Archangium primigenium: one gene and its partner. The protein of the gene in region 1 interacts with the protein of each later gene in a pairwise test. Links are inferred from orthologs where the notes say so. Each region holds a gene or a part of one and is shown on either strand. Other genes may lie near its edges. The genes, in order: ligA and leuS.

Region 1 (9,282 bases):
GCGGGAGCACGAGGCGTACGACGACTACATGCGCAACAAGCGCTACCTGGAGCGGGGACTCGCGCCCACGGACCGGCTGCCGCTGCTCCTGCTCAACCGGTGGCTCGTGGACCAGATGCTGGGCCTGGGCGAGGCCACCGAGGGCCGGGTCAACCGCCGGTTGATGCTCAAGTGCCTGGAGCGGCTGGAGGCCCGTCGGCGGCTCATCCAGGGGCCCACCGCTTGAGCCCCAGGCGCCCCTCTGCCATAAGCCGCGCCATGCCGGAGCCTCACGAGTCGGACATCCCGGACCCGCGCCGCAAGCGCCTGGTCATCCTCGCCGGACTGTGGGCGGCCATCGCCGTCGTGCTGGTCGTGTTCCACTCGGTGCTGCTGCCCTTCGCCAGCGCCGCGCTCATCGCCTACCTGGTGCATCCGCTCGTCACCCGGCTCACGCGCGTGCGCGTGCGCGGCCACGCCGTGCCCCGCTGGGCGGGCATCCTGCTCATCTACTCGCTCTTCTTCCTCGTGCTCTACCTGTTCTTCATCGCCATGGTGCCGCAGCTCTACGGCGAGCTGGCGCGGGTGAGCCGCGAGGGCGTGGCCTTCGTCAACTCGCTCACGCCCGAGCGCATCCACGTGCTGGCCGACCGGGTGGAGGAGTGGCTGCGCGCGCGGGGCATTCCCGTGGCGCTCGCCACGCCCGCGGAGATGCGCAGCGGCACGCCCGGCGTGGGGCTGATGCTGGACATGGAGAAGCTCATCCAGGACAGCGCCGCGCAGTTGCGCCTGCTGGTGAGCCGGCACCTGGGCGACATCGTCACCCTCTCGCGCGGCATCATCACCTCGGTGGTGACGGGCGTGTTCATGATGTTCTTCATCCTCATGGTGGCCGCGTTCCTGTCCATCGACGCGCACGCCATCGTGGCCTACGTGACGAGCCTGCTGCCGGCCGAGTACGGCACGGATTCCCAGCGGCTGCTCGAGCGCATCGATCGCTCGCTGTCCGGCGTGGTGCGCGGCCAGGTCACCATCTGCCTCGTCAACGGGGCGCTCACCTTCATCGGGCTCTTGTTGTTCGGGGTGAAGTTCGCCTTCCTGCTGGCCAGCGTGGCCACGGTGTTCAGCCTCATCCCCATCTTCGGCACCATCCTGAGCTCGGTGCCCATCGTGCTCATCGCGCTGGCGGACGGCTTCCAGAAGGGCGTCATCATCCTCGTGTGGATCATCGGCATCCACGCGCTGGAGGCCTACTTCCTCAACCCGAAGATCATGGGCTCGGCGGCGCGCATCCACCCGGTCATCGTGGCCTTCAGCCTCATTGGCGGCGAGAAGATGTTCGGCCTGGTGGGCGCGCTCTTCGCGGTGCCCGTGGCCTCCATCCTCGTGGCGTGCTTCGACTACGCGCGCCTCAAGGCCCAGCCCACCCAGCCCTCGGCCATCGAGTTGTCGGGCGCGATCGACTGAGCCCGGGGCCGCTCAGCCCTGGCAGGCCGCCGCGCAGCGCGAGTCGCGGCAGATGACGGTGCAGCGGCCACACTCCAGGCCGTCCTCGGGACAGTCTCCGCCGCAGCGCACCCCGGAGCAGTTGGGCCCGTCCTGCACGTGCGTGGGCCGGGTGCCCAGGCCGCAGCACGCGTTGCCCGTGCAGTCCGCGTCCGAGTAGCAGACGCGGTCGGACTCGGACACGGGGATGTTGCCGAAGTCCAGGTCCACCGGCTCACAGCCCGCCAGCAAAACGAACGCCGCCCCCAGGGCGAGGGCGGCGAGAGAAGAACAACGGATGCGCGACATGAAGGCCTCCTCCAGGAGGCCCCGAGTCTAGCGGTTCATCGAGCCGAGGAACTCGGCGTTCGCCGCGGTGGGACGCATGTGTTTGAGCACGAACTCCATCGCGTCGATGGGCGTGAAGGGGTGGAGCACCTGGCGCAGGGCGGTGATGCGCACCAGGTCCGCCTGGGTGAGCAGCAGCTCCTCCTTGCGCGTGCCGGACTTGTTGATGTCCAGCGTGGGGAAGATGCGCTTCTCCATCAGCTTGCGGTCCAGGACGATTTCCGAGTTACCCGTGCCCTTGAACTCCTCGAAGATGACCTCGTCCATGCGGCTGCCGGTGTCGATGAGCGCCGTGCCGATGATGGTGAGGCTGCCGCCCTCCTCGATGTTGCGCGCGGCGCCGAAGAAGCGCTTGGGCTTGTGCAGGGCGTTGGCGTCCACGCCGCCCGAGAGGATCTTCCCCGAGGCGGGCACCACCGTGTTGTAGGCGCGCGCCAGACGGGTGATGGAGTCGAGCAGGATGCACACGTCATACTTCTGCTCGACCAGGCGCTTGGCCTTGTCGATGACCATCTCGGCCACCTGCACGTGGCGCGTGGCGGGCTCGTCGAAGGTGGAGCTGACCACCTCGCCGCGCACGTTGCGCGCCATGTCGGTGACTTCCTCGGGGCGCTCGTCCACGAGCAGCACGATGAGGTAGACGTCCGGGTGGTTCTTGGAGATGGCGTGCGCGATGTTCTGCAGGAGCACCGTCTTGCCCGCCTTGGGCGGCGCCACGATGAGGCAGCGCTGGCCCAGGCCGATGGGGCAGAACATGTCGATGATGCGCGTGGTCATCTCCGCCCCGTCGTGCTCGAGCTTGAGCTTGCGCGTGGGGTAGAGCGGCGTGAGGTTGTCGAAGAGGATGCGGTCGCGCGTCACCTCCGACAGGGGGTCGGCGAAGTTGACCTTGTCCACCTTCTGCAGCGCGAAGAAGCGCTCGCCCTCGCGCGGCTGGCGGATGGGGCCCGTCACCGTGTCGCCGGGCCGCAGGTTGAAGCGGCGCACCTGCGAGGGCGACACGTAGAGGTCGTCCGGGCTCGCCTGGTAGTCGCTGTCCGCGCTGCGCAGGAAGCCGAAGCCGTCGCTGAGCAGCTCCAGCACGCCCTCGGCGTGTACCTCGAACTTCTTGTCCGCGATGCCCGAGAGCAGCGCGAAGATGAGATCCTGCTTCTTGAGCCCCTGGTAGCCCTCGATGCCGAAGTCGTGGGCCATCTTCGCCAGGTCGGTGATCTTCATGCGCTTGAGGTCATTGAGCTTGATGACCTGCATGGGCGCCCCGTCGCGCGTCACCTCGGTGACCACGGGAGCGTCCGTCGCCTCGGGCGCCGGGGCCGGAGCCGAGGGCTCCTCCTCCCGCGGCTCCTCGGAGGCGCGCGCCTCCTGGTACTCGTCGTCCCGCACGGGCACCGGCTGGGACGGCATGGGCGTGAGCACCGGGCGCGGGGGCGCGGGGGCGGGGGCTGCCTCGACCGCGGGCTCCTCCTCGCGGCGGGCCGCCGTGCGGCGCGAGCGCGTGGGCTTCTCCGGCTCCTCGCGCTCCACCGTCTTGGCCCGTGTCGAGCGCCGCTTGGGCTTCTCCTCCTCGACAACCGGGGGAAGCAGAACTTTTTCCTTGGGTGAACGGGCTTTGGCCATGGTGCGGGGGTCACTGGCGGCGCGATGGGACGCGCCCGGGAATGTCGTGAACGATGTCCGGGGGAAACGCGGAACGCGAAACGCCCTCAGGGCGGCACCGGGATCCCTTCTTGCCGGGACCACGCGGGTGGAGGAACCTTGTGCTGGGAAGTGACGCCTGACGGGTAGGACAACCACCTCATGCGCGCCGCACGAGGTTATTGACCACCTCCGGAGCTGTCAAGGCATCCTCGCTTCCCACGCAGCCCAAGGCCGCACCGCCCCAGAATATTCCCGTCCAGCCGCCGAGCCTCCCGCCGTGACCGCCTCGAAAACCGCCGACGCCCTCCGCATCACGCAGCTCCGCAAGGAGCTCGCCCACCACAACCACCGCTACTACGTGCTCGACTCCCCGGAGGTGAGCGACGCGGAATACGACCGGCTGATGCGCGAGCTCCAGGAGCTGGAGGCGCGCCACCCGGAGCTCGTCACGGACGAGTCCCCCACCCGGCGCGTGGGCGGCGCGCCGGCGGAGAAGTTCGAGAAGGTGCGCCACCGCGAGCCCATGCTGTCGCTGGCCAACGTCTTCGACGACGAGGAGCTGAGCGACTTCGACGAGCGCATCCGCCGCCAGACGGGCCTCGCCAAGGTGGGCTATGTGTGCGAGCCCAAGCTGGACGGCCTGGCCATCACCCTGCGCTACGAGGACGGCCGCTTCGTGCGGGGCGCCACCCGGGGGGACGGCACCGAGGGCGAGGACGTGACGGGCAACCTGCGCACCATCCGCGCCCTGCCCACCGAGCTGATGGCCGAGCCAGGGGTGAAGGTGCCCGGCGCCATCGACGTGCGCGGCGAGGTGTTCATCTCCAAGAAGGACTTCAAGCGGCTCAACGACACGCGCGAGGCGGAGGGCGAGCCGCTCTTCGCCAACCCGCGCAACGCCGCCGCCGGCAGCCTGCGCCAGTTGGATCCGCGCATCACCGCCTCGCGCCCCCTGTCGCTCTACCTCTACGAGTGCGTGCCCGGCGAGGGCGTGCCCGCCTTCCGCTCCCACTCGGAGAAGCTCGCCTACCTGCGCTCGCTCGGCCTGCCGGTCAACCGGGCCGTGGCGGTGGAGGACGTGGACGGGGTGCGCGCGCAGTACCGCGCCTCGCTCGAGGGCCGCCACGCCCTGCCCTTCGAGGTGGATGGCATGGTGGTCAAGGTGGACGAGGAGGACCTGCGCCGGCGCCTGGGCCAGGTGTCCAAGAGCCCGCGCTGGGCCGTGGCCTACAAGTTCCCGCCCGAGGAGGAGTCCACGCTCGTGGAGTCCATCCAGGTGTACGTGGGCCGCACGGGGGCGCTCACGCCCGTGGCCCACCTCAAGCCGGTGAAGGTGGGCGGCGTCACGGTGAGCCGCGCCACCTTGCACAACGAGGACGAGCTGCGGCGCAAGGACGTGCGCCAGGGCGACACCGTCTTCATCCGCCGCGCCGGGGACGTGATTCCAGAAATCGTCAAGGTGGTGGAGGGCAAGCGCCCCGAGGGCGCCCAGCCCTTCGTGTTCCCCACCGAGTGCCCGGTGTGCCACGCGGCCGCCACGCGGGACGAGGAGGGCGCCATCATCCGCTGCACGGGCGCCACCTGTCCCGCCCAGCTCGTGGAGAAGGTGCGCCACTTCGCCTCGCGCACCGCCCTGGACATCGAGGGCCTGGGCGAGAAGCTCGCCGCCCAGCTCGTGGAGTCGGGGCTGGTGAAGACCTTCGCGGACGTCTTCCACCTCACGCGCGCGCGCCTGCTCACGCTCGAGCGCATGGGCGAGAAGAGCGCCGACAACCTCCTGGCCAGCATCGAGCGCGCCAAGCAGACCACCCAGCCGCGCTTCCTCTACGCGCTGGGCGTGCGCCACGTGGGCGAGTCCACCGCGCGGGTGCTCGCCGAGGCCTACCCCGACGTGCGCGGCCTGTACGAGGCCTCCATGGAGGACATCACCCGCGTCAAGGACGTGGGCCCCACCATGGCCGCCGTCATCCACACCTTCTTCCACGAGCCCCTCAACCGCGACGCCATCGAGGCCCTGCTCGCCGCGGGCGTCTCGCCCGCCGCCCCCGTCATCGTCAAGACGGGGCTGTTCGCCGGCCAGACGGTGGTGCTCACCGGCGGCATGAGCGCCATGAGCCGCGAGCAGGCCAAGGAGGAAATCGAGCGCCGGGGCGGTAAGGTGTCCGGAAGTGTCTCGCGCAAGACTGACCTCGTGGTGGCGGGCGAGGACGCCGGCAGCAAGCTGAAGAAGGCCCAGGAACTCGGGGTAAGAATCCTGGACGAGCAGGGCTTCTTGCAGCTGCTGCAGACGGACGCGAGGGGATAGGGCATGTGGGCATGAGCGAGCGCATGAACGACGGCACCCAGGACAGACGGCGCGTGGTGCTGCGCATCCGGGGCACGGTGCAGGGGGTCTCCTACCGGGAGAGCGCCCGCGCCGAGGCCGTACGGCTGGGGCTCACCGGCTGGGTGCGCAACCGCTCGGACGGCTCCGTGGAGGCGCTCGCCGAGGGCCCCGCCCCCGCCCTCGACGCCTTCACCACCTGGTGCCACCAGGGCCCTCCCCTCGCCCGGGTCACGGACGTGGCGCGCGCCGAGGCCCCGGCGCTCGGGGAGTTCACTACCTTCATCGTGGAGCGCAGTTCATGAATCCCTACGCGCCAGCCTCCTTGAGCTCCATGCTGGGCATCAAGTCGGGCAGCAAGGTGTCCGTCATCAACCCCCCGCGCGGCTTCGTGCAGCGGCTCAACCCCCTGCCCGAGGGGGTGGAATTCCTCATCACCGCCCAGACGGGCCTGGACATCATCCTCTTCTTCACCCAGGACACGCACGAGCTCGTCCAGCGCTTGCCGGCCCTCTCGCGCGCCATGACGCTGCAGGGCGGCATCTGGGTGTGCTGGCCCAGCGGCGAGGGCATCAAGACGGCCCTGTCCGAGGACTTCATCCGTCAGGCCGCGCTCGACATCGGCATGGTGGACAACAAGTTGTGCCTCATTGATTCCACCTGGACGGGCCTGCGCCTGGTGCGTCGGCCCCGGGGCCGCCTGGACAAGCCGGACCACCGCAAGCGCGCCCCCACCGCCCAGGCCTGACCCCCCCCCGGGCCCCCAGACCGGCGGACGGCGTCCATTGGACATTTTCCACGTCCCGCCTTTACACGCCGGATCAAGCGTGAAAACCTTTTGGGGTTTTCAGGCCTCGGAACTCTCCGCCAGGGGCGGGGGGTTCAGTCGCCAGTGGATTCGAGATTTCAAGACGGGTGCGTTCCCGGCAACCCGGACGCGCTTGCCACTCCGAGCTTCTCGCCGCCCCCAAGGCGCCCGCGGATGGGCACCGACCGGGTGAGGAAGGCCAGCAGCCGGAAGGCACGAGCGCCTGGACTGCCTCGAACGCTCGATATGGCAGCCAGTCCCGCCCGGCGAGGTGCCGGTAGCCGCGGGACGACATGACACCGGAGGAGCAGGTCGTGGTCCCCTCAGCCCCCTCTCGCGCGCGAACAGCCCCCTCCCGCATCCGCGGGCGGATCCGCGTCCGCGCACGGGCAGGAGCCAGGACCGCCTCTCCCCTCGCAGCGCGCTCGGTAGCGGCAGACGCCGTCGACTCCCGTCCGCCGGAGTCCCCGCGCCCGCGCGCGCGCCCAGGATTCATCCATGAGCAGCATCCTCGTCATCAACGCCGCGGGCCGGGAGACCCGGGTCGCCCTCGTCGAGAACGGGCACATCGCGGAGTTCTACCTCGAGCGCAAGAAGGACAAGGGAGTCGTCGGTAACATCTACAAGGGCCGCGTGGTCCGGGTGCTCCCCGGCATGCAGGCGGCCTTCGTGGACATTGGCCTGGAGAAGGCGGCCTTCCTCTACGTCAGTGACGTGGTCTACGACCCGGACTTCGCGCGCGCCCAGTTCGAGCTGACCGAGGGCGAGCACGAAGAGGCCATGGACGTGCCCGAGGAGTCCGAGGCCATGGCCGCCGAGGAGGCGCACCATGAGCCCGCGCCCCCCGAGCACGCCCACGCCGAGCCCGTGCCCACCGAGCCCGCGGTCGCCGGGCCCGTGCCCGAGGCCCCCCTCCCGGCCGAGGCGTCTGGCCACGGGGCAGAGGCCACCGAGGCCTCCGCCGAGCCCGCGTCCGACAGCCCGCCCCCCTTCGTGCCGCCCGCGGCCGAGGCGGAGGCCCCCATGTCCGCCCTGGAGGCGGCGCCGCACGAGTCGCCCCTCGCCCTGGAGTCTCCCGCGCACCACGAGGCCCCCGTGCCGGTGAGCGAGGCGGCGCCCCCCACCGTGGAGCTCGCGCCCGAGGCGACGCCGGTCACCGCCTCCGAGTCCGCCCCCCAGGCCGAGTCCGCCCCCCAGGCCGAGTCCGCGCCCCAGGCCGAGTCCGCCCTCGCCCGGCCGGAGCAGGCCGCCGGCGAGCGCCGCGCCCCCCGGGAGCACCGCGAGGCCGCGCGCGAGGCGCGTGAAGCCCGCCGTGACCCCAAGGAGTCCAAGGAGCGCGGCGAGAAGGAGCGCGGCGACAAGGACAAGCGCAACAAGCAGCGCGACGAGCCGCAGCGCAAGCGCGAGGAGGACAAGAGCAAGCCGCGCAAGACGGCGAAGATCGAGGATCTGCTCAAGGTGGGCCAGGAGGTCGTGGTCCAGATCTCCAAGGATCCCATCGGCACCAAGGGCGCGCGCCTCACCTCGCACATCTCCATCCCGGGCCGCCACCTGGTGTTCATGCCCACGGTGGACCACGTGGGCATCAGCCGCCGCATCTCCAACGAGAAGGAGCGCAAGCGCCTGCGGGAGATGGTGGACCGCTTCCGCCCGCCGGGCACCGGCTTCATCGTGCGCACGGTGGCCGAGAACGTGCCCCAGGAGAAGCTCGAGAGCGACATCCGCTTCCTCATCGAGGTGTGGAACCAGGTCGTGCGCCGCAACGAGAAGCGCGGCGGCTCGGGGCTCCTGCACCCGGACCTGGATCTCATCCTGCGCGCCACGCGCGACCTGTTCGCCCATGACGTGGAGAAGCTCGTCGTGGATGACCGCGAGGAGTACGAGCGCATCCTCGGCTTCGTGAACGCGCAGGACCCGGCGCTCAAGGACCGGGTGGTGCTGCACGAGTCGGACGAGCCCGTGTTCGACGCCTACGGCATCGAGCACGAATTGCAGCGCGCCACCCAGCGCAAGGTGTGGCTCAAGAGCGGCGGCTACCTCATCATCGATCAGGCCGAGGCGCTCACCGCCATCGACGTCAACTCGGGCCGCTACGTCGGCAAGAAGAGCCTCGAGGAGACGATCACGAAGATCAACGTCGAGGCGGCCAAGGAGATCGTCTACCAGCTGCGGCTGCGCAACATCGGCGGCATCATCATCTGCGACTTCATCGACATGGAGAAGACGCAGAACCGCGACAAGGTCTTCAAGTCGCTACAGGAGGCGCTGGGCCGGGACAAGGCCAAGACGAACGTGCTGCGCATCTCCGAGCTGGGCCTCGTGGAGATGACGCGCAAGCGCGTGCGCGAGTCCATCGGCCGCGTGCTGCACGAGGACTGCCCGTACTGCGACGGCAAGGGCTTCGTGAAGACGGCCACCACCGTGGCCTATGAAATCTTCGGGGAGATCCGCCGCGAGGCCCCCGGCTACAAGGATCCCACGCTCGTCATCAACTGCAACGCCGAGGTGGCGCGGCTGCTCCAGGGCGAGGAGCGCCAGGAACTGCGCCACCTGATGGACCGCTACAACAAGTCCATCCAGGTCAAGGCCCAGCAGAACTACCACCGCGAGCAGTACGACGTGTACGGCCGCAGCGCCCAGGGCGGAGACCACAAGGTGGCCTCCTCTCCGGGCTCCGGAGACGGCGAGCTGTCGATGCAGC
Region 2 (10,521 bases), 4.3 Mb from region 1 along the record:
CTCTGGCCGCGTCTGGAGGCCCTGGGCCTCAATGACTTCGCCTCCTACTACCGCTACCTGCGCTTCGATGCGCAGCGCCGCGCCGAGCTGGACACGGCCATCGAGGCCCTCACCACGCACGAGACGTACTTCTTTCGCGAGCCGCGCCAGCTCAAGGCCTTCTCCCAGGAAGTCCTCCCCGTGCTCGAGCGGCGCAACGCGCGCCTGCGTCGGCTGCGGCTGTGGTCCGCGGGCTGCTCCTCCGGCGAGGAGGCCTACACGCTCGCCATGCTCCTCAAGGAGAGCGGCCGCTTCGAGGGGTGGGACGTCGAGGTGCACGGCTCGGACATCTCCCGCCGCGTGCTGGCGGCGGCGCGCCAGGGCGAGTACGGGCCGAGCGCGCTGCGCGCCACGTCCGCCGAGCAGCTCGCCCGGTACTTCACCCAGATTGGCCCCAACCGGGTGCGGGTGCGCGAGGACATCCGCGCCTGGGTGACGTTCGGCCACCACAACCTGCAGGACACCGAGCACGGCACGTCCTCGCCGCGCGTGGACGCCGTCTTCTGCCGCAACGTGCTCATCTACTTCGACACGCCCGCCCGCCAGCGCGTGCTCAAGCTCCTCTATGACCGGCTGGTGCCGGGGGGCTACCTCATGCTCGGGCACTCGGAGAACCTCATCAACCTGAGCGCCGACTTCGAGCTGGTGCACCTGCGCGGCGACCTCGTCTACCGCCGTCCGGAGCTGGGGGGATGGAACCCGTGAGCGTCCTGCCTCCCGTGAAGGTCCTGGTGGTGGACGACTCGGAGTCCAACCGCAAGCTGCTGACGGAGCTCATCGAGTCCGCGCCGGATCTCAAGGTCGTGAGCACCGCGGCGGACGGCAACGAGGGCCTGCGCCAGGTGATGGCCCTGCACCCGGACGTGGTGACCCTGGACCTGGAGATGCCGCGGCTGGGGGGCTACTCCTTCCTGCGCCTGCTCAAGAACTCCGCGCCCACGCCCGTCATCGTCATCTCCAGCTACGCGCACCAGGCGGACGTCTTCAAGGCGCTGGAGCTGGGCGCCGCGGACTTCATCGCCAAGCCCGCCCGGCCCACGCCCGAGGCCCTGGAGAAGCTGCGCCGGGAGCTGCAGGACAAGGTGCGCGCCGCGCGTCAGCTGCGTCCCGAGCGCCACGTGCTCCCGCGCCGTCCCCGGGGGCTCGTCATGGATCCCTCGTTCGTGGTGGGCGTGGGCGCCTCCACCGGCGGGCCGCCCGCCGTGCAGCGGCTGCTGGAGGCGATCGCCGTCGAGCCCACGGTGAGCCTGTTGGTGTGCCAGCACATGCCCAAGCAGTTCACCCGGGCGTTCGCCGAGCGCTTGGATCGCCTCGGCCCCTTCACCGTGCGCGAGGCCCAGGATGGCGACTTGCTGCAGCCCGGCCATGTCTTCATCGCGCCGGGAGGCCGGCAGCTCGTGGTGTACCGGCAGGGCGGGCGCTACACGCTGGGCACCCCGCCGCCCACGCTCCAGGACAAGCACGCGCCCTCGGTGGACCGGCTCTTCCAGAGCCTCGCCGAGGTGTTCGGTGCGCGGGCCCTCGGTGTGGTACTGACGGGCATGGGCTCGGACGGAGCCCAGGGCACCCGGAGCATCCACAAAGCGGGCGGCGAGGTGTGGGCGGAGTCGGAGCGCACGGCGGTCGTCTACGGAATGCCCCAGGAAGCGGTGGCCACGGGCGCGGTGAGCCGCGTGCTGCCCCTGGGCGAGATTGGCCCCGCGCTGGTGGAACTGGCGCGCAAGAGGCGGTGACATGAAGAGCTTTCCTTCCGATTTCGCGGACCTGCTCACCCCCAAGGGGCGGCGCATCCTCGAGGGCCGCGACCGCGAGGCGTGCGGCATCCTGCTCAAGCCGGGCCACCGCTTCGTGGCGCTCGGCGGCGTGGTGGACGCGCGCAAGGCCGCCGCGTGCCTCGCCGCGCTGGAGTCCTCCCTGGAGGGCACCCTCACGGCCATGGAGGAGCCCATCCCCCCGGAGAGCATCTTCGGGATGACGGAGAACTACGAGGAGCTGCTGCCCAAGACGGTGCGCGTGCGCACGGCGATGCTGGAGAGCCGGCGCTCGCGCTCGTGGGCCGCGGCCGAGCGGGTGGGGCTCGTGGAGATGATGCGCTCGGAGAGCTTCGCGGCCTTCGCGGCGGCGGTGAGCGGCCGGCCCCTGCGGCGCAAGTGGGGGATTCAGGCGCTGTGTTACGGCCCGGGGGACTACGCCGGGCCCCACAACGATCACCACCCCGAGGACGAAGAGGCCGCCAACGGCTACGTGGACATGCACCTCACGTTCGCCACGCGCGCCGTGGCGCACCAGTGGCTCATCTACTCCAAGCAGGGCCACTTCTCGCAGATGAGCAGCGTCAACACGCTGGGCGGCATCACCGTGTACCGGCTGCCCTTCTGGCACTACACCACGCCGCTCATGGCCCGGCCCGGCGCGGAGGCCGACGCGCGGCGCTGGGTGCTGCTCGGCACCTTCCTGGATGCCCCCGAGCAGCGCCGACGCAACACCGCCATCGAGCCGCCGCCGGTGTCCGCCGCCTCGGTCCTGCTCGCCAGGCGCTAGAAAAAGAATCGGGGAGGAGCCGATCCCCCGAGCGGCTCCTCCCCGACGAACTCTTCCCCGTCACTTCCCCCGAACTGCCCCCTCGAAAGACTTCCCCCGACCCGCCCGTCCTGCCCCGACCCGCCCGTCCCGCCCCGTGCTACCCGAGGAGGGACATAGCAGTCCGCGTGCCAGGGTCGGCGGAGGGCGAAACTCCCATGATTCCAGGGGGTTGGCGGAGCGTTGGGCGCGGGAGGGATTTCCCATCCGGTAAGACTTACGGGCGGGCCCTCCCCGGGGCTGGACGGGCGCGGGCGGCGCGTCGGCGAGGCGCCTGGCAGCGGGGGCAGAAGAACAGGCTCCGCCCGGCGAGCGGCACCCGGGCGACGGGGGTGGCGCAGTGAGGGCAGGGGAGGTCCTCGCGGTCGTAGACGCAGAAGCGGTCCTCCCGGCGCCGGCCGGGGAGGGTGAGGGCGGTGGGGGGCGCATGGGGTGGGACGATGCGGCCATCCCGGGCGGCGTCCTCGAGCAACTGGCGCAGGGCCGTCCACAAGCGCTCGAAGTCGGGGGCGCGCAAGTCGCTCGCGGGCAGGTGGGGCGACAGGCGCGCGAGGAAGAGGGCCTCGGCGCGCAGGATGTTGCCCACCCCCGAGATGCGGGACTGGTCGAGCAGGGCGGTGGCGATCGGCGCGCGGACCTGACGCAGGGCCGCGAAGGCCCGCTCGCGGGACGCGTCGGCGTGGAGGGGGTCCTCGCCCAGGCGGGCCCGGAGCGCGGCCTCGGCGTCCGGGGTGAGCAGCTCACAGGTCTGGGGGCCGGACAGCTGGAGCGTCGCGTGGGGGGAGGCGAGCCTCAGCCGACAGGCCGGGGACGGGGGGGTGGCCTGGGCGCGGAAGTGGCGGATGGTGCCGAACAGGCCCAGGTGCACGTGGAGCCGGACCCCGCCCTCGAAGTGGTGGAAGAGGTGCTTGCCATGGGCCCGCACGTCCTCGAGCACCCGCCCCGAGAGGTGGGGGGCCTCGGCGGCGAAGCGCCCCTGGGGGGAGTCCGCGGTGAAGCGACGGCCGACGAGCCAGCGGCGGTGGACGCGGGCGAGGCGGTGGATGATGTTTCCCTCGGGCATCCCTGGCAGGTAACGTCCGGCGGGCGACCTGTCGCGTCGACGCGGGAGCCCCGCGCCCTCCGGCGTGGACCCTCGGGAGGAGCGAAGGCGCTCAGTCCCCTGCCTGCTTCGGCGCCCGGCGGTGGTATCCTCCCGCGTCATGACGCAGGAGATCCGGGCCCTGGTGGTGGATGACTCGCAGGCCATGCGGCGCAGCCTCATGTACGCGCTGCAGCGCTTGGGCACGTGGCTCCACACGGACGAGGCCCACGACGGGGCCGAGGGCCTCAAGAAGCTGACCCTGGGCCGCTACGATCTCATCCTGACCGACATCAACATGCCGCTCATGGACGGGCTCAAGCTCATCCACCACATCCGCCAGCAGGACGCGTACCGCACGGTGCCCATCGTGGTCATCACCACCGAGTCGGCCACCGAGGATCGGGCGCGGGCCATGGCCCTGGGGGCGAGCGCCTACCTGGTCAAGCCGGTACAGTCCAAGGTGGTACAGGACACGGTGAAGGGCCTGCTGCGGCTGGATTAGGGGGTTGCCGGGGGCCCGTCCCCCACGTAAGACGCGGGCCGTCATGGCCATGAACGAGCGTTACGAGCCGCAGGCAATCGAGTCGAAGTGGCAGCAGCGGTGGAGCGAGGCGGGCGTGTTCCGCGCCGGCACGCGCCCCGGAGCCCCCAAGAAGTACATCCTCGAGATGCTGCCGTACCCCAGCGGGAAGATGCACATGGGGCACGTGCGCAACTACCTCATCGGGGACGTCTACGCGCGCTTCTTCAAGATGCGCGGCTTTGACGTGCTGCACCCCATGGGCTGGGACGCCTTCGGCCTGCCGGCGGAGAACGCGGCCATCAAGGACGGCGTGCACCCAGCGGTGCGCACCCGCGAGAACATCGACTCCTTCAAGAAGGAGATCCACTCGCTGGGCTACAGCTACGACTGGTCGCGCGAGGTGAACACCAGCGAGCCCGAGTACTACCGCTGGAACCAGTGGTTCTTCATCCAGATGCTCCAGCGGGGGCTCGTCTATCGCCGCTTCAGCAAGGTGAACTGGTGCACGGGCTGTCTCACGGTCATCGCCAACGAGCAGGTGAAGGACGGCGTGTGCGAGCGCTGTGATTCGCCGGTGCTCGACAAGGAAATGCCCGAGTGGGCATTCCGGATCACCCGCTACTCGCAGGACCTGCTCGACGGCCTGGACCAGCTCAAGGAGTGGCCCGAGCGCATCACCTCCATGCAGCGCAACTGGATCGGCCGCTCCGAGGGCGTGGAGGCCGACTTCACCGTGCAGGGCTCGGACGAGCGCCTGCGCGTGTTCACCACGCGCGTGGACACCATCTTCGGCTGCACCTACGTGGTGCTCGCGCCGGACCACAAGCTCGTCTCGCGCATCACCACGCCCGCGCAGCGCGCCGAGGTGGACGCCTTCGTGAAGAAGATGGCGGCCACCTCCAAGACGGAGCGCACGGACGAGGGCGCCACCAAGGAAGGCGTGTTCACGGGCGCCCACGCGCTCAACCCCTTCACGGGCCAGCCGGTGCCCATCTGGATCGCCAACTTCGTGCTGTCCGACTACGGCACGGGCGCGGTGATGAGCGTGCCGGCGCACGACGCGCGCGACTTCGAGTTCGCGCGCAAGTACGCGCTGCCCGTGCGCGGGGTGGTGCAGCCCGCCCAGGGTGACAAACTTCCCGCGGGCGACGCGCTGGAGTCCGCGGCCACCGAGGACGGCGTGCTGGCGGACTCGGGCGAGTACTCGGGCCTCACCTCCGCCGAGGCGCGCAAGAAGATGGGCGCCTTCCTCCAGGCCCAGGGCAAGGGCGAGCCCAAGGTGACGTACCGCCAGAAGGACTGGGGCTTCAGCCGCCAGCGCTACTGGGGCACCCCCATCCCCATCGTCTACTGCGAGGCGTGCGACCCCGAGCGCAAGGGCCAGGCCGTGCCGATCGAGCAGCTGCCGGTGCGCCTGCCGGAGATCGACACCCAGGCGGTGCTCACGGGCAAGGGCGAGCCCCCGCTGGCCAAGGTGCCCGGGTTCGTCAACGCCACGTGTCCCACGTGCAACGGCCCCGCGCGCCGCGAGACGGAGACGATGGACACCTTCGTCGACTCCTGCTGGTACTTCGCGCGCTACCTCTCGCCGCACTACGCCGAGGCGCCCTTCGATCCGAAGGAGGCCCAGCGCTGGCTGCCGGTGGACGTGTACGTGGGCGGCCCCGAGCACGCGGTGATGCACCTGCTCTACTTCCGCTTCTGGACGCGGGTGATGAAGCTCCTGGGCCTGTCCCCGGTGGACGAGCCCGTCACGCGCCTGGTCACCCAGGGCATCGTCAACGGGCCCGACGGGCGCAAGATGTCCAAGCGCTGGGGCAACGTGGTGGCCCCCTCGTCCATCGTGCAGAAGTACGGCGCGGACACGGCGCGCGCCTACGTGATGTTCGCCGGCCCGCCCGAGCGCGACTTCGACTGGTCGGATGACCAGGTGGAGGGCGCCTTCCGCTTCCTCAAGCGGGTGTGGGTGCTCGCCCAGCAGCACCAGGGCACGGCGGGCACGACGCACGAGGGCGCCTTCGAGGGCAAGGCGCTGGAGATCCGCCGCGCGGCGCACAAGTGCCTCAAGCGGGTGGGGGAGGCCATCGACCGGCTGTCCTTCAACACCGCCATCGCCGGGTGCATGGAGTACGTGAACGCGCTCTACGCGCTGGGCACGCCGGAGTCGGTCGCGGAGAAGGCCGCCATGGCCGAGGCCGTGAAGGTGCTCACCGTGGTGCTCACGCCCTTCACCCCCCACCTGGCGGACGAGATCGCCGAGGCCTACGGCGCCAAGGACTTCGTCGTCAACCAGGGCTGGCTGGAGTTCGATCCGGCGCTGGTGGTGGATGACGTCATCCCCTACGCGGTGCAGGTCAACGGCAAGCTGCGCGCCGAGGTGCGCGTGGCGGCGGACGCGGGCGAGGCGGACGTGCGCGCCGCGGCCGAGGCGGACGAGCGGGTGAAGGCCGCGCTGGCGGGCAAGACGCTGCGCAAGTTCGTCTTCGTGCCCAAGCGCCTGGTGAACTTCGTCGTCGGCTGAGCCGCGTGAGCGGAGGGCGTGCCCGCGCCGGGCGCCCTCCTGCTCGGGCTTGACCCGGAGGACCCCGCCGCTAGTGTGCTCGGCATGTTCCGCGCGCGCGTGGTGAGGTGGTTGTGGGTGGGGTGCCTGGGGGTGCTCTCGGGCATGGGCTGCGGCTACCGCTTCACCCCTCGGAGCGCGGGGCTGCCCGAGGGCGTGCGCTCGGTGTGTGCGCCGATCTTCCGCAACGACACGCCCGAGCCGGGCCTGGAGGCGCTCTTCACCCGCGTGCTCCGCCTGGAGCTGGTGCGCGCGGGCGTGCTGGGCGCCGAGGGCGCGTGCGACGCGACGATCGAGGGGGTGGTGGCGGGGGTGGGCAGCGCGCCGACCATCGTCACGGATCCCGTGTACGACGGAAACACGCGGGTGGCGGAGCCTCGGCTCGCCAGCTACCGCGCTTCGGCGACGGTGGTGCTGCGCCTGCGCAAGGACGGCGGGGTGCTGTCGGAGACGGTGGTCACCGGCAACGAGGACTTCCTGCCGGGCACGGCGAGCGTGTCCGGCGACATCCTGGAAGCCGAGGCCAACCGTCAGGCCGCGCTCCACCGTCTCGCCGAGACGTTGATGCGCGAGGGATATGACCGGTTGGCCAGCGACTGGTGAAGCCCGCGAGGACTACTTCGCGGTGGCGGCGGCCTTGGCGCGGTTGACGGCCTTGGCCAGGCGCGAGATGCGGCGGGAAGCGGCGCGCTTGTGGACCACGCCCTTGCTGGCGGCCTTGTTCAGGCGGCTGGCGGCGGCCTTGAAGGCCTCCGGCGCCTTGGCCGTGTCGGTGGTGAGGGTGTCGCGCAGGGTCTTCACGGCGTCCTTCACCGTGGTGCGCACGTTGATGTTGCGGGCGCGGCGCTTCTGCGCCTGGCGGTTACGCTTCTCTGCAGACTTGGTGTTGGCCAAGGTGATCTCCAGCGTACTTCTGTGGAAAGAGGGGGCGTACCTACTTCGTCCCCTACCGGAGCGTCAAGACTTGCGTGATCCGGAAGCGGGGAAGCCCTTCCTCAGGGTTCGGGAACGGCATACTCCCACTCCAGCCCGGCGGGATCACGAAACATGATCGTCTCCGCGCCAAGGTCGCCTTCTCGCACACATCCCGGGGAGGCGGCCTCTAGCAGGGTCCGTAGGCGGCGCACGGCCGCTCCCGAGGGGGCCTCGAAGGTCAGCCGGGTGGGGGAGGGGGCGGCGGACCCGGGCACGAAGGTGATCCGGTACAGCCCGTCCCCATAGACGGCCTCCCGTGCCGACGCCCGCCCGGCGCTCCAACCGAGCAGGGGCGCCACCTGATCCCAGAAGGCCCGCTGGGGGGCGAGCGCTTCCACGGGCAGTCGCAGGGCGACGAGGGGGGCGCGGGGCACCCGGGTGGGCGGGGGGAGGGCCTTCTCCACCGCCTTGGCCTCCCCCCAGTGCCGCATCATCTGCTCCAGGCTGCCCTCGCCGAGCGCGACGCCCTCGGCGCGCAGGGCCGACTCGAGGTGCTGGAAGCGGGTGGTGAAGCGGCGCAGGGCCATGCGCAGCGCGTCCTCGGCCGGGGTCTTCAGGAAGCGCGCGACGTTGGCCAGGGCCAGGAGGACATCGCCCAGCTCGTGCTCCAGGGCGTCGCGGTCCCCCGAGGCGATGGCCTCGTCGAGCTCTCCCAACTCCTCGGTGAGCTTGGCGCGCACGTGCGCCAGATCCGGCCAGTCGAAGCCGAGCCGGCTCGCCTTCTCCACCAGCCGCTCGGCGCGCAAGAGCGCCGGCGCGCCCGCGGGCACCCCGTCGAGCACCGAGCCCTCCCGGCCCGTCTTCTTCTTGCGCTCGGCGGCCTTGAGCTTCGCCCAGTTGGCCAGCGGCTGGGGGGTGCCGTCCTCGCGCTTCTCCCCGAACACGTGGGGGTGGCGGTGGGTGAGTTTGTCGCTGATGGACGCACATACGTCCGCCAGGGTGAACTCCCCCAGTTCCTCGGCGAGCCGGGCGTGGAAGACGATCTGGAAGAGCAGATCCCCCAGCTCCTCGCACAGGGGCGCCCAGGGGCCGCCCTCGGCCACCCGGTCCATCTCCTCCAGGACCTCGAAGGCCTCCTCGGTGAGATAAGGGCGGATGGAGCGCAGGTCCTGCTCCCGGTCCCACGGACAGCCATCCTGGGCGCGCAGGCGGGCCATGATTTCCGCGAGCCTGTCCAATTGCGGTCCTGCTGAACCCATATGTCCCCTCTCCGGGCGAGCAGGTTGCTGTTAACACGGGAACCTCCGGAGTGGGGGACGACAACTTCCGTGAGACGGACCCGTCGCCTATGCTCGGGACCTCGAATGTCGCGCCCCCCCTTCTTGCGCTGCCTTCCGCTGTTGCTCTGCCTGCTGTCGGGACTGCCCGCGCGCCAGGCCCATGCGCAGCACTTCCACGATCCCTCCATGCTGGACCCGGAGGAGATGGCCATGCCCGACGATCCGGAGTCCGACGACTCCGGGGACGAGGAGCAGGACGACTCCGCCACGGCCAAGGGCAAGAACGCCAAGGGTGCCAAGGGCGCCAAGGGTGACGTGTCCCCGGCCGAGGCCAAGGGCGGCAAGAACGCCAAGGGCGAGCCCGTGCCCGAGCCGGCGGTGGTGCCCGCCGCGCCGCCGCCCGTGGTCCGGCCGCCGCCCGCGCCCATCCTCTCGCCGCGCGTCACCGACGCGGACCTGGCCGCGGCCTGGACGCGCTGGCGTACCGCCGTGGAGTCGATGGACAAGGACGGGGCGACCAAGGCCCAGGCGGAGCTGGTGGCGCTCAAGCAGGAAGTGGGCGCCATGGACATCGACGCCTTCAGCATGGCGCTCATCCGCGCGGCCGAGGGTCGGCGCAAGGGGCATGACGAAGCGGGCGCGCTGCGGCTCGTGGAGGAGGCGGCGATCATCTCGCCCAACCTGCCCTATGTGCGTCTGGCGCTCGCCCAGGCCTACGCCGAGCACGACCCCACGGGCGTGGGAGCCTACACGCGGGAGCTCAAGGCCGCGGCGACGGCGCTGCTGCGCGACCCGCGCTACCGGCGTCCGGCCCTGGCGGACCTGGGCACGGCGGTCCTGGTGGCGCTGATGGCCACCACGGTGGTCGTGGTGGGCGTGCTCTTCCTGCGCCGGGTGCGCTACCTGCTGCACGACTTCCACCACCTCTTTCCCCGGGTGACGGCGCGCTGGCAGTCCACGGCGCTCGCGGCCCTGCTGCTGTTGGGCACGCCCCTGGCGATGCGCTGGGGTCTGGTGCCCGTGCTGCTCATCGCCCTGGCCTCGGTGGCCTTCTATCTGACGCGCACGGAGCGGGCGGTGGCCGCGGTGCTCATCGCGCTGACGGCGCTGGTGCCCCTGGCCGCGGGTCGGCTCGCGCAGTCCGCCGCCTTCGCGGGCACGGTGGCCGAGGACATCTACGTGCTGGAGCGCGGGGGCTTCGACGCGGAGCCCGTGGCCGAGCGCGTGCGCGAGCGCCACGAGAAGAAGCAGGCCGGGTTCGCCGAGCTCTTCGCGCTCGGGCGCTTCGAGGCGCGGCGCGGACAGCTGCCGGAGGCGCTGGTGCACTACAAGGCGGCGGCCAACAGCCGTCCCAGCCATGCCGCGCTGATGACCAACCTGGGCAACGCCCTGCTGGCCAGCGGGGACGAGGACTCCGCGGCGCGGCTCTACATCGAGGCCATGTCGGCCGATCCGTCCCTGGTCGCGCCGCCCTTCAACCTGGCCGAGGTCTACCGCCGCCGGGCCGCGGTGGCGCCGGACTCGGAGATCAGCGCGCAGA

What was found.
Region 2: the proteins of ligA (region 1) and leuS interact in binary tests that used the Escherichia coli proteins (3 or more experiments, as listed by UniProt). The link is inferred for Archangium primigenium from one-to-one orthologs.

What each region holds. Positions count from the first base shown.
Region 1 is NZ_JADWYI010000001.1:2,808,537-2,817,818, reverse strand. What follows is about bases 3,354-6,241. They hold ligA (NAD-dependent DNA ligase LigA), read left to right. Parts: upstream 3,354-3,727; coding sequence 3,728-5,755; downstream 5,756-6,241. Other genes in these bases: I3V78_RS11995 (DUF3052 family protein), read left to right, coding at 6,075-6,241; I3V78_RS12000 (acylphosphatase), read left to right, coding at 5,779-6,078; rho (transcription termination factor Rho), read right to left, coding at 3,354-3,429. Outside these bases: I3V78_RS12025 (hypothetical protein), read left to right, coding at 1-226; I3V78_RS12020 (AI-2E family transporter), read left to right, coding at 259-1,446; I3V78_RS12015 (hypothetical protein), read right to left, coding at 1,459-1,773; more of rho, read right to left, coding at 1,801-3,353; more of I3V78_RS11995, read left to right, coding at 6,242-6,521; I3V78_RS11990 (Rne/Rng family ribonuclease), read left to right, coding at 7,080-9,282. UniProt on the Escherichia coli protein: DNA ligase that catalyzes the formation of phosphodiester linkages between 5'-phosphoryl and 3'-hydroxyl groups in double-stranded DNA using NAD as a coenzyme and as the energy source for the reaction.
Region 2 is NZ_JADWYI010000001.1:7,061,170-7,071,690, reverse strand. The notes cover bases 3,889-6,997. They hold leuS (leucine--tRNA ligase), read left to right. Parts: upstream 3,889-4,248; coding sequence 4,249-6,747; downstream 6,748-6,997. Other genes in these bases: lptE (LPS assembly lipoprotein LptE), read left to right, coding at 6,832-6,997; I3V78_RS28895 (response regulator), read left to right, coding at 3,889-4,205. In the rest of the region: I3V78_RS28915 (CheR family methyltransferase), read left to right, coding at 1-744; chemotaxis-specific protein-glutamate methyltransferase CheB, read left to right, coding at 732-1,772; I3V78_RS28905 (hypothetical protein), read left to right, coding at 1,774-2,580; I3V78_RS28900 (Fpg/Nei family DNA glycosylase), read right to left, coding at 2,837-3,682; more of I3V78_RS28895, read left to right, coding at 3,822-3,888; more of lptE, read left to right, coding at 6,998-7,389; rpsT (30S ribosomal protein S20), read right to left, coding at 7,402-7,680; mazG (nucleoside triphosphate pyrophosphohydrolase), read right to left, coding at 7,782-8,960; I3V78_RS28870 (tetratricopeptide repeat protein), read left to right, coding at 9,066-10,521.